Reyranella humidisoli: one gene and its partner. The main gene of each other region encodes a partner of the protein of the gene in region 2 in a complex. Links are inferred from orthologs where the notes say so. Each region holds a gene or a part of one and is shown on either strand. Other genes may lie near its edges.

Region 1 (3,819 bases), 1.3 Mb from region 2 along the record:
GGAACCAAGGATCCCTTCGACGTGTCGCTGACGCGTGAGACGATCAAGGTGAAGCCGGTCAAGTACCGCCTCGAGGGCGGCGACATCGGCTACATCCGCGTCACCTCCTTCACCGAGCAGACGACGCCGGGCGTGCTCGACGCCGTCGAGAAGCTGAAGAAGGAAGCAGGCAACAAGCTCAAGGGCTACATCATCGACCTGCGCAACAATCCGGGCGGCCTGCTCGACCAGGCGATCGCGATGTCCGACGCCTTCCTCGACAAGGGCGAGATCGTTTCGGTCAAGGCGCGCAAGAACGACGAGGTCCAGCGCTGGAACGCCAAGCCGGGCGACGTCGCCAACGGGCTGCCGATTGTCGTGCTGATGAACGGCGGCTCGGCCTCGGCGTCTGAGATCGTGGCCGGCGCGCTGCAGGATCACCGCCGCGCCATCGTTCTCGGCACGCGCTCGTTCGGCAAGGGCTCGGTCCAGACCATCATGCAGGTGACCGGCGGCGGCGCGATCCGCCTGACCACGGCGCTCTACTTCACGCCGTCGGGCCGCTCCATCCAGAAGGAAGGCATCAAGCCGGACATCGAGGTCGAGCCCGCGAAGATCGAAAGCATCCAGCAGCGTTCGAGCTTCCGCGAGGAAAACCTGCGCCGCTCGATCACCAACCCGAACGACAAGCCCGTCGCCCCGCCGCCGCCGGCCAAGCCGGAAGCCGGCAAGCCGGGCGACAAGACCGACGACAAGGCCGCCGGCCAGAAGGCTCCCCAGGCGACTCCCCAGACAACGCCGTCGGGCGATCCGGACGAGCCGCCGAAGGAGCAGGCTGCCGACTACCAGCTGCTGCGCGCTGCCGACCTTATCCGCGGCATCTCGCTCTACAGCGGCAAGGCCAACTGAAAGCCCTTCCGGGAATGACGCCGTGGCCCGCACCGGCCGAAGCGGCGACGTAACGGCAAAGCGGCGACCGACCCACAGGGGGCTGGTCGCCGCTTACCTTTTCGTGTTCGCCCTGATCGCCGGTTCTGCCGGTGTCGTCTTCGGGTACCTGCTGGACGGCGAGGCGACGCGAGCGATGGACAGCGCGGTGGCGGCTTCACCCGTCAGCCCCGCGTCCGCGGCCGCCGTGCCGCCCGAACCTGCCCCCATCCAGGCCCTGCCCCTGCCGGTCCGGCCAGCGCCGTCCCTTGGGTTCCGCAAGCTGCCGCCCGAGGAATCGGCCGGCATGATCGAGATCACCACCGACGGGCTGCGGCTGCCGCGCATCTCGCCCTCGGGCTGGATGCCCTGGATCGCCAATGCCCGGCGCTTCGATCCGTCGGTCGGCGCACCGGCACGGCTCGGCCTGCTGATGATCAATGTCGGCCTCAAGGAGCCGGCCATGCGCAAGGCGATCGAGGAACTCCCACCCGAAGTCAGCCTGGCGTTCCTGCCCGGCACGCCCGATCTGCCGCGCTGGCTCCAGCAGGCGCGGGCCTTCGGCCATGAAACCTACCTCATGCTGCCGATGGACGACCCGGCCGTGGGCGAACGCGGCCTCCGCCCGATCGAGGCGGCAGCCGATGCCGCGGAGAACCTGAAGCGGCTGCGGACCATCCTCGCGCGCGGCGAGGGCTATGTGGGCCTTGTCGTCGCGGCGCCCGGCCGCCCCGCCCTGGCCGAGGCGGTGCTGCGCCCGCTGTTGAAGGAGATCGCCGATCGTGGCCTCGCGCTGATCGAGATCAGCCCGATGCCCGGCCCGGCCTCGATCCAGCGGCTGACCGAGGAACTGGGCGTGGGCTACGCCCGCAGCACCGACGTACTCGACTACAAGCTGGCCGGCGAGGGCGTCGTCGGCAATCTCGACCGACTGGCGGCCTGGGTCGCCGAGGCGGCCCCGGACCGCGCGCCCCGCCATGCATTCGGCGTCGCGCAACCGGACGAGGAAGCCATCACGGCCCTGCGCGGCTGGTACAAGGGGCAGGAAGCGCGCAAGGACGTGTCGATGGTGCCGATCATCGGCCATTTCGAATGCCGCGATGCCTGCATGAACCGGATGCGTACCCAGCCCGCCCAGCTCCGCCCATGAAGAACATGATGATGATGATGATGACCGGCCGTCCCGATGAATATCGCCGCAACGTCGGCATGATGCTGATCGCCCCGGACCGGCGCGTCTTCGTCGGCTGCCGCGCCAACCAGCCGGATGCATGGCAGATGCCCCAGGGCGGCATCGACAAGGGCGAGACGCCCGTGGAAGCCGCCTGCCGCGAGTTGCAGGAGGAGGTCGGCACGTCCAAGGCGCTGCTGCTGCGGGAAAGCGCCAGGTGGATCGCCTACGAGGTGCCGGAGGACCGGCGGCCCGCCTACTGGAAGGGACGCTGGCGCGGGCAGGCGCAGAAGTGGTTCGCGCTGGCCTTCACGGGAACGGATGCCGACATCGACATCCATGCGCACGACCAGGAATTCGTCGCCTGGCGCTGGATCGCCCCGGGCGAACTATCGTCCGTGATCGTGCCCTTCAAGCGCGCCGTCTACGACGCGGTGTTCACGGAATTCGCCGACCTGATCTAAGCGCCTTCTCTAGGCGTTCTGGGCGGCCAGCCTGGCGGCGTTGCGGCGCAGGAACCAGAGGCCGGCGCGCGTCATCAGGTTGTTGAGCCGGCCCTGCGGTTCAAGACCGATCGTCTTCAGGACCATGGCAATGGCGCGCTGGACATGGGTCTGCCGGTACAGCGGATAGGCCCGGCGCGCATAGGCCTGCATGTTGCGCTTGCGGTCGTAAACCGCATCCACCGGTTCGTTGGCGGCGAAGTAGGCGTATGCCAGTTCGTCGTCCTCGCTTTCGGCCAGACGCCCCCAGCCGATGCGCAGGCGGGCCCAGCGGTTCAGCCGGTCGCGCTGCAGGCAGCGGTTGAGATGCTCGTAGAACAGCTTGTAGTGGCGGAACTCGTCGGCCGCGATCTTCTGGCAGACCTGCTTCAGCACCGGCTCCTCGGTCGCGTCCTTGAGGGCGCTGTAATAGGAACTGGTGCCGGTCTCGACGATGCAGCGCGCGATCATTTCGCCGGCCTGGCTGCCTCGCACCGATTCGTTCACATGCAGGGGCAGCTTGTAGCCGGTGCGAAAGCGCTCGAAGGCGGCGTCGAAATCCCACGTCGGATCGGCCAGCTGGGCCCAGCGGCCGAGCGCCAGGCCATGCTGCACTTCCTCGACGACCCAGTTGTCGACGGCGTCCATGAACAACACGTCGCCGGCGAACACCCGGCCGAGATAGATGCCGTAGTCGCCTCCGTTCCGCTCCACCAGGGCTGCGGCCTTGATGTTGCGAAGGATCTCCGGATCGACCTTCGACGCATCGAAGCGATCCCAGGCGATCGTCTCGAGTGTCCAGTTACCCATGAACGAGCACCCTCGGCGCGTTGTCTTACCAGCGTAATAAACCCACCTCCGGCCTGCGTTTCAATGGCAGACCGGTGCACTTCTCGACTGAAAAATGCGCAGTAGCGCTGAAATCAGCGGCTGGCGTAGAAGGCCTGGGCGCGCTTCAGATCCTGGGCAATGCCCAGATTCTTCTCGGCGGCAGCCTTCTCGGCGGGCGTAGCGGCGTCAGTGATGTCGTTGCGGGCCGAGCGCTCGCGGTCGTCGAGCTGCGCGACGGTAACCTGCTCGAAGGGTACCGCCTCGTCGGCGAGCACCGTGCAACGCTCCGGCGTGACCTCGGCGAAGCCGCCGGCCACGAGGAAGCGCTGCTGGACCTTGTTGCCCTGGTAGACCTCGAGGACGCCCGGACGGACGGTCGAGATCAGCGGGGCGTGGCCCGGCAGGACGCCGAAGTCGCCTTCGCTGCCC
Region 2 (6,523 bases):
CTCCCCGAAGGGGGAACCATGTAAATCGGCACGACCGATTGAGCCGGCGGGGTATAAGGCTTGCCGCGTCAGGAGTCAAAACGCTTGGACGGCTCGTCTAACTCATTGAATAACAACGATTCCCGGCGCCTCCCGGGCTGGTCTGTGCTGGCCTTTCTGGTCGCCGCGCCGCTGATCGGGCTGGCCGCTTTCTGGCTTTTGCCCGATCGGACCAACCTGTCGATGCTGGCCATCTTCTTCGCGGCGGGCCTGCTGGGCATCGCGGTCGCGGTCCTGCCGCTCGGCCGGAACGCGCCGGCCGCCCTCGGCTTGCGGCCCGTGGGCTGGCGCCCGATCGTCCTTGCGGTGGTGGGCACCACGGTCCTGTCCTTCGTCGTCAGCCAGCTCGGGCCGCAGCCCGAGGGGGTGCGGCAAGTCACGGAGGGCATCCAGGGCGTGCGGGCACTCCAGACCCTGGCCGTCCTGGGCATTTTGGCCCCCCTTGCAGAAGAACTCGTCTTCCGCGGCCTGCTTTACGGCTGGCTGGCCGGCCGGTGGAACAACCTCGTTGCCTTCGTGATCAGCTCGCTGGCTTTCGCGGCCGCCCATGCAGAGCCCGTGCACATTCTTCTGGTCCTGCCGCTGGGCTTCTGGTTCGGCTGGCTGCGCTGGCGTACCGGCTCGCTGGTCCCCACGATCGTGGCGCACATGATCAACAACACGATCGCCGTGGCGGCCGCGGCGTTCCTGGGCGGCTCCTGATCGGAGAGATCAGGAGGCGAGCTTGCGCTCGACGAAGTCGAGCCGGTCCTGGCCCCAGAAGATCTCGCCGTCGATGACGAACGAGGGCGCGCCGAACACACCCTGCTCGATGGCATGCTTGGTGTAGGCTTCGCGCTTCTCGGCAATGCCCGCGGCCTCGCTCGCCTTCATCACCGCCGCGCCGTCGAGGCCACAGCCGTCGATGATCGCCTTCAGCGTGTCCGGATCGCCGCTGTTCTTCTCCTCGGCCCATAGACCGGTCAGCAAGGCGTGAGCGACCTTTATGGCGTCCGCCATGCGGCCCTGCTCGCGCAGCGCGATCACGCATTTCGCAGCCGGCACTTCGTTGGCGGGAAAGAACTTGGGCTCGAGCGTTGTGTTGACGCCGAGATGGTCGCGCCAGCGCTTCAGCTCCATCATGCGATAGGCTTGGCGTTGCGGCGAACGCTTGGGCAGCGGCAGGCCGCCGGATACGGCGAAGATCGAGCCGAAATCGACCGGCCAGATCGTGACGCTCGCGCCGTGCTTTTTCGCCATGGCGTCGAAGCGCGCGGACCCGAGATAGGTCCACGGCGAATTCAGCGAGACGTAGTAGTCGACATGCTTGCCCATGCGTTCCTCGTATTTCTCCAGTGGCGCGGACTGTGGCGCAAAGCCTGTCGATGCGCCATCTTCGCGGCGTGACCGAAGACGCTCATTCCGGACGGGCCATTGCCATCACCGGCGGCGACGCCGCCTATTTCGGCCTGATGCGCGATTGCATCGAGTCGCTTCAGGCGACGGACGTGGGTCGGGCGCTGGCGCTCGGGGTGCTCGATTGCGGATTGACCGGGGAACAACGTGCGTGGTGTCGCGAACGAGGTGCAACGCTCGTCGTGCCCGAGTGGGATTTCGACTTCCCGGGCCGCGAGAACCTGAAGGACGGCTACAAGGCGCTGACGGCGCGGCCCTTCCTGCCGCGCTATTTTCCGGGCTTCGACCTGTATCTCTGGATCGACGGCGACTGCTGGGTACAGCAGGGCGACGCGGTCGATCTGTTCCTGAGCGCCGCGCGCACCGGCGCACTGGCCGTCGCACCCGAGATTCACCGCTCGATGCGCCACTATCGGCACGCCTGGAAGGAATTCTCGACGATCAACGGCGCGGCGTTTGAGGCCTGCTTCGACCGGGAAACCGCCGAGCGGCTGATCCGCTATCCGCTGATCAATGCCGGTGTTTTCGCGCTCGCGGCCGGGGCGCCTCACTGGCGGGGCTGGGCGGAACTGCTGGGCGAAGCCCTGCGGCGGTCCACCGACATGACCGACCAGGTGGCGCTGAACGTCCTGGTGTACGACCGCGGCTTCGCCTGCGAACCGCTGCCCAGTCGCTGCAACTGGCCGGTCCATCATGCCACGCCGGCCTGGGACGCCGGCCGCGGCCTGTTCGTGGAGCCGGCCATGCCCTACGAGGCGCTCGGCATCCTGCATCTCACGATCTACACCAAGCGGCTCGCCACGCTCGACGTGCGCGAAATCGGCGGTCCGCACGCGGGCCAGGTGCGGGCGCGCTCGTTGCGCTGGCCCGGCCGAACCGCCATATAGCGCCGCATGGCCGGAACGCCTTTTCTCAAGATGCACGGGCTGGGCAACGACTTCGTCGTGCTCGATGCGCGTACCGCTGCGCTCGATCTCACGCCGCCGCGCCGCCGCGCCATCGCCGACCGCCGCCTGGGCGTGGGCTGCGACCAGCTCATCGTGCTGGAGCCGCCGACCGAAGGCGAGGCCGACATCTTCATGCGCATCTACAATCCCGACGGCACCGAGGCCCAGGCCTGCGGCAACGCCACGCGCTGCGTCGCCTCGGTGGTGATGGACGAACTCAAGGCCGAGGAAGCGACGATCCAGACCATCGCTGGCCTGCTCGAATCGCAGAAGGTCGGCCGCGGCGCCAACGGCCTGCCCGTGATCTCCGTCGACATGGGACTGGTGCGGATGGACTGGCGCGAGATTCCGGTCGCGACGGCGTGCGACACGAATCACCTGCCGGTCGGCATCGGCCCGCTGCAGGATCCGGTCGGCACCAATGTCGGCAATCCGCATGCGACCTTCTTCGTCGACGATCTGGCGGCGATCCCGATCACGGAGCTGGGGCCGAAGCTGGAGCACGATCCGTTTTTTCCCGAGCGTGTGAACGTCGGTGTCGCCCAGGTGATCGGCGAGAACAGGGTGAAGCTCAGTGTCTGGGAACGCGGCGCGGGCCTGACGCTCGCCTGCGGTTCGGGCGCCTGCGCGGCCGGCGTCGCCGCGGCACGGCGCGGGCTCACCGGCCGCAAGGTCGATGTCGTGGTCGAGCACGGCACCCTCACCATCGAGTGGCTGCGCGACGATCATGTTTCGATGACCGGCGGCATCGCGCTCGCCTACAGGGGCGAACTCGACCGCTCCCTGCTTTCCTGAGGTGCCGCGGTGAGCGAGACGGAACCCGAGAAGAAGGGCTGGTTCGCGCGGTTTCGCCGGGGCACCCCGGCCGTCGAGACGCCCAGGCCGGCCGAGCCCGAAGTCGAGAAGCCTGAACCGGTAGAGCCGGCCGTCGCGGCCGAGTCCGAACCTGAGCCGGCTCCCGTCGAAGCGGTGGCCGAGAAGGAACCCGAGGTCGAGAAGCCCGAAGTCGAGAAAAAGGGCTGGCTGTCGCGTCTGCGCGAGGGCCTGTCGAAGTCGACCAAGAAGGTCGCCGAAAGCATCACCGGTCTCTTCACAAAGAAGAAGCTCGACCAGCAGACGCTCGACGATCTCGAGGATGCACTGATCCAGGCCGATCTCGGCGTCACCGTGGCCAGCCGGCTCGTGGCCAAGCTCGGCAAGGAGCGCTTCGGCAAGGAAGTCACCGACGAGGAAGTGCGCGCGGCCTTCGCCGACGACATCGCGGAGATCCTTCAGCCGGTCGCCGTGCCGCTGTCCATCGATCCTGCGCGCAAGCCGCATGTCGTGCTGGTGATCGGCGTGAACGGCAGCGGCAAGACCACGACCATCGCCAAGCTGGCCGGGCTCTACAAGGGCGAGGGCCGTTCGGTGATCCTGGCGGCAGGCGATACGTTCCGCGCCGCCGCCGTCGAACAGCTCAAGGTGTGGGGCGATCGCGCCGGCGTGCCGGTCGTATCCAAGCCCACCGGCGCCGATGCCGCAGGCCTCGCCTACGAGGCGCTGGAGCGGGCGCGCGCCGAGAAGACCGACGTGCTGCTGATCGACACCGCCGGCCGCCTGCACAACAAGACCAACCTGATGGAAGAGCTCGCCAAGATCGTGCGCGTGATCCGCAAGCTCGATCCCGAGGCGCCGCATTCCTGCCTGCTGGTGCTCGATGCCACCACCGGCCAGAACGCCCACGCCCAGGTGGAGACGTTCAAGGCCATGTCGCCGGTCGATGCGCTGGTGCTGACCAAGCTCGACGGCAGCGCCAAGGGCGGTGTGCTGGTGGCGCTCGCCGAGAAGTTCAAGCTGCCGGTCGTGGCCATCGGTGTCGGCGAAGGCATCGACGATCTCAGGCCGTTCGAAGCCCGTGCCTTCGCGCGCGGATTGATGGGATTGCCGGCATGAGCGAGAAGAGCGACGACAACGGCGCGCGCAAACTCTACGCCACGGCGCTGGAACTTGCGCCGCTCATCCTGTTCTTCGTCGCCAACGGCCGCTGGGGCATCTACTGGGGCACCGGCATCTTCATCGTCGCCACCGCGGTCGCGCTGCCCTGCTATCGCTGGCTGGAGAAGCGCTGGCCGGTCATGCCGCTGGTCGGCGGCTTCTTCGTGCTGGTGTTCGGCGGCCTCACCATCTGGCTGCAGGACGACACCTTCATCAAGCTGAAGCCGACCATCGTGAACTGCCTGTTCGCCGTGATCCTGGGCGGCGGGCTCGTGCTGTTCAAGAAGCCGCTGCTGAAGCCGCTGTTCGGCGCGGCCTTCAAGCTGACCGACGAGGGCTGGTATCAGCTCACGATGCGCTGGACGATGTTCTTCTTCGTGCTCGCAATCGTGAACGAAGTGATGTGGCGGAACTTCCCGACCGACACCTGGATCGCCAGCAAGATGTTCCTGAGCTTCCCGCTCACGCTGGTCTTCGCCTTCCTGCAGATTCCGCTGCTGAAGAAGTATTGGGACGGCGACGACAATCCCTTCGCGCGGGGCAGCTGAGGCCGAGCAGAGCTCGGCCAGGAAGCGGCAGGACATTGCTTGCAATGTCCGGGAGCGCCGAAGAACGATCGATCACCTCATGACCCCTCCGTCGCGTATGACGCGACACCTCCTCATTTGAATGGGGAGGAAAGAGGTCAGACGCCCGCGGGCTTCCTGGGCGGCCACATGCGGGCGAGGTCGCCGGTCGGGTTGGAGTAGGTCGAGAAGTCGGCCTTGTCGCGCGATTCGTGGAAATGCGCGAGCGCCCAGACGACGGTCGGAAAGGCGAGCTGGTCCCACGGGATATCGGCCCAGTCGACCAGCGCCACTTCCTCGCTCTCGATGCCGCAGGCGATGTCCGGCGTGACCAGCTTCGCGCGGTACATGATCTGCACCTGGCCGATGCGCGCCACGCTGTACATGGCCAGCAGCCGGTCGATCTCGATGGTGGCGCAGGCCTCTTCCAGGGCCTCACGCTGGGCGGCCTGCTCGGTCGTCTCGCCCAGTTCCATGTAGCCGGCGGGCAGGGTCCAGAAGCCCTTGCGCGGTTCGATGGCGCGCCTGGCCAATAGAATTTTGTCTTCCCAAGTACAGACCGCGCCCGCGACCACCTTGGGATTCTGGTAGTGGATGAACTCGCAGCGCCCGCAGATCAGCCGCTCGCGATTGTCGCCCTCGGGTACCCGCTTCTCGAAATGCTCGGGCGGATCCCACGGCAGGCGGGGACGATCGGGTGGTGTCGGCGGGGCACTCATGTTTCTCGCTCCTACGCAGCCCGGATCAGCGCCGCGACGCCGGGCAGGGTCTTGCCTTCCATCCATTCGAGGAAGGCGCCGCCCGCGGTCGAGACGTAGGAGAACTTCTCCTCGACGCCGGCCGCGGCCAGCGCCGCCACCGTGTCGCCGCCGCCGGCCACCGACAGGAGCTTGCCGGCCGTGGTGAGCCGGGCCACTTCCTGCGCCAGCGCGACCGTGCCGGTATCGAACGGCTTGATCTCGAAAGCGCCGAGCGGGCCGTTCCACACCACGGTCGCGCAGTCGGCCAGCTCCTTCTGGTAGAGGGCGATCGACTTGGGCCCGACATCCAGGATCATCTGGTCGTCGGGGCAGGCATGGGCATCGACGACGAGGTGAGGGGCATTGGCCTTGAACTCGCCCGCGACCATGACATCGATGGGCAGAAGCACCGTGCACCTGGCGGCTTTGGCCTTCTCCACGATCTCGAGCGCGGTGGACGCCAGATCCTTCTCGCAAAGCGACTTGCCGACAGGGAACCCCTGCGCGTGGAGGAACGTGTTGGCCATGCCGCCGCCGATGATCAGCCTGTCGACCTTGCCCACCAGATGGCCGAGCAGCTCGAGCTTGGTCGAGACCTTGGCGCCGCCGACGATGGCGCACACCGGGCGCTTCGGATTGCCAAGCGCCTTGTCGAGCGCTTCGAGCTCTTCCTGCATCAGGCGACCGGCGACCGCCGGCAGGCGATTGGCGAGTCCCTCGGTCGAGGCATGGGCGCGATGGGCGGTCGAGAAGGCGTCGTTCACGTAGACGTCGCCCAGCAGCGAGAGCTTGTCGATGAAGCCCGCTTCGTTTTTTTCCTCCCCCTTGTGGAACCGCAGGTTCTCAAGGAGGAGCACGTCAC

Evidence for each region.
Region 1: the proteins of dapF (region 2) and KQ910_RS01300 are in contact, whole or in part, in a solved structure (PDB 5YGU), measured with the Escherichia coli proteins. The link is inferred for Reyranella humidisoli from one-to-one orthologs.

The regions. Positions count from the first base shown.
Region 1 is NZ_JAHOPB010000001.1:263,056-266,874, forward strand. Bases 802-3,796 are described here. They hold KQ910_RS01300 (RNA pyrophosphohydrolase), read left to right. Parts: upstream 802-2,052; coding sequence 2,053-2,541; downstream 2,542-3,796. Other genes in these bases: KQ910_RS01290 (S41 family peptidase), read left to right, coding at 802-888; KQ910_RS27115 (divergent polysaccharide deacetylase family protein), read left to right, coding at 911-2,056; KQ910_RS01305 (ferritin-like domain-containing protein), read right to left, coding at 2,551-3,369; atpC (ATP synthase F1 subunit epsilon), read right to left, coding at 3,483-3,796. Also shown: more of KQ910_RS01290, read left to right, coding at 1-801; more of atpC, read right to left, coding at 3,797-3,819. UniProt on the Escherichia coli protein: Master regulator of 5'-end-dependent mRNA decay.
Region 2 is NZ_JAHOPB010000001.1:1,561,976-1,568,498, forward strand. Bases 1,393-4,251 are described here. They hold dapF (diaminopimelate epimerase), read left to right. Parts: upstream 1,393-2,327; coding sequence 2,328-3,176; downstream 3,177-4,251. Other genes in these bases: KQ910_RS07670 (hypothetical protein), read left to right, coding at 1,404-2,321; ftsY (signal recognition particle-docking protein FtsY), read left to right, coding at 3,186-4,251. Also shown: KQ910_RS07660 (CPBP family intramembrane glutamic endopeptidase), read left to right, coding at 145-741; KQ910_RS07665 (2-hydroxychromene-2-carboxylate isomerase), read right to left, coding at 751-1,353; more of ftsY, read left to right, coding at 4,252-4,313; KQ910_RS07685 (septation protein A), read left to right, coding at 4,310-4,903; KQ910_RS07690 (NUDIX hydrolase), read right to left, coding at 5,041-5,640; KQ910_RS07695 (phosphoglycerate kinase), read right to left, coding at 5,652-6,523. UniProt on the Escherichia coli protein: Involved in the succinylase branch of the L-lysine biosynthesis and in the biosynthesis of the pentapeptide incorporated in the peptidoglycan moiety. Catalyzes the stereoinversion of LL-2,6-diaminopimelate (L,L-DAP) to meso-diaminopimelate (meso-DAP).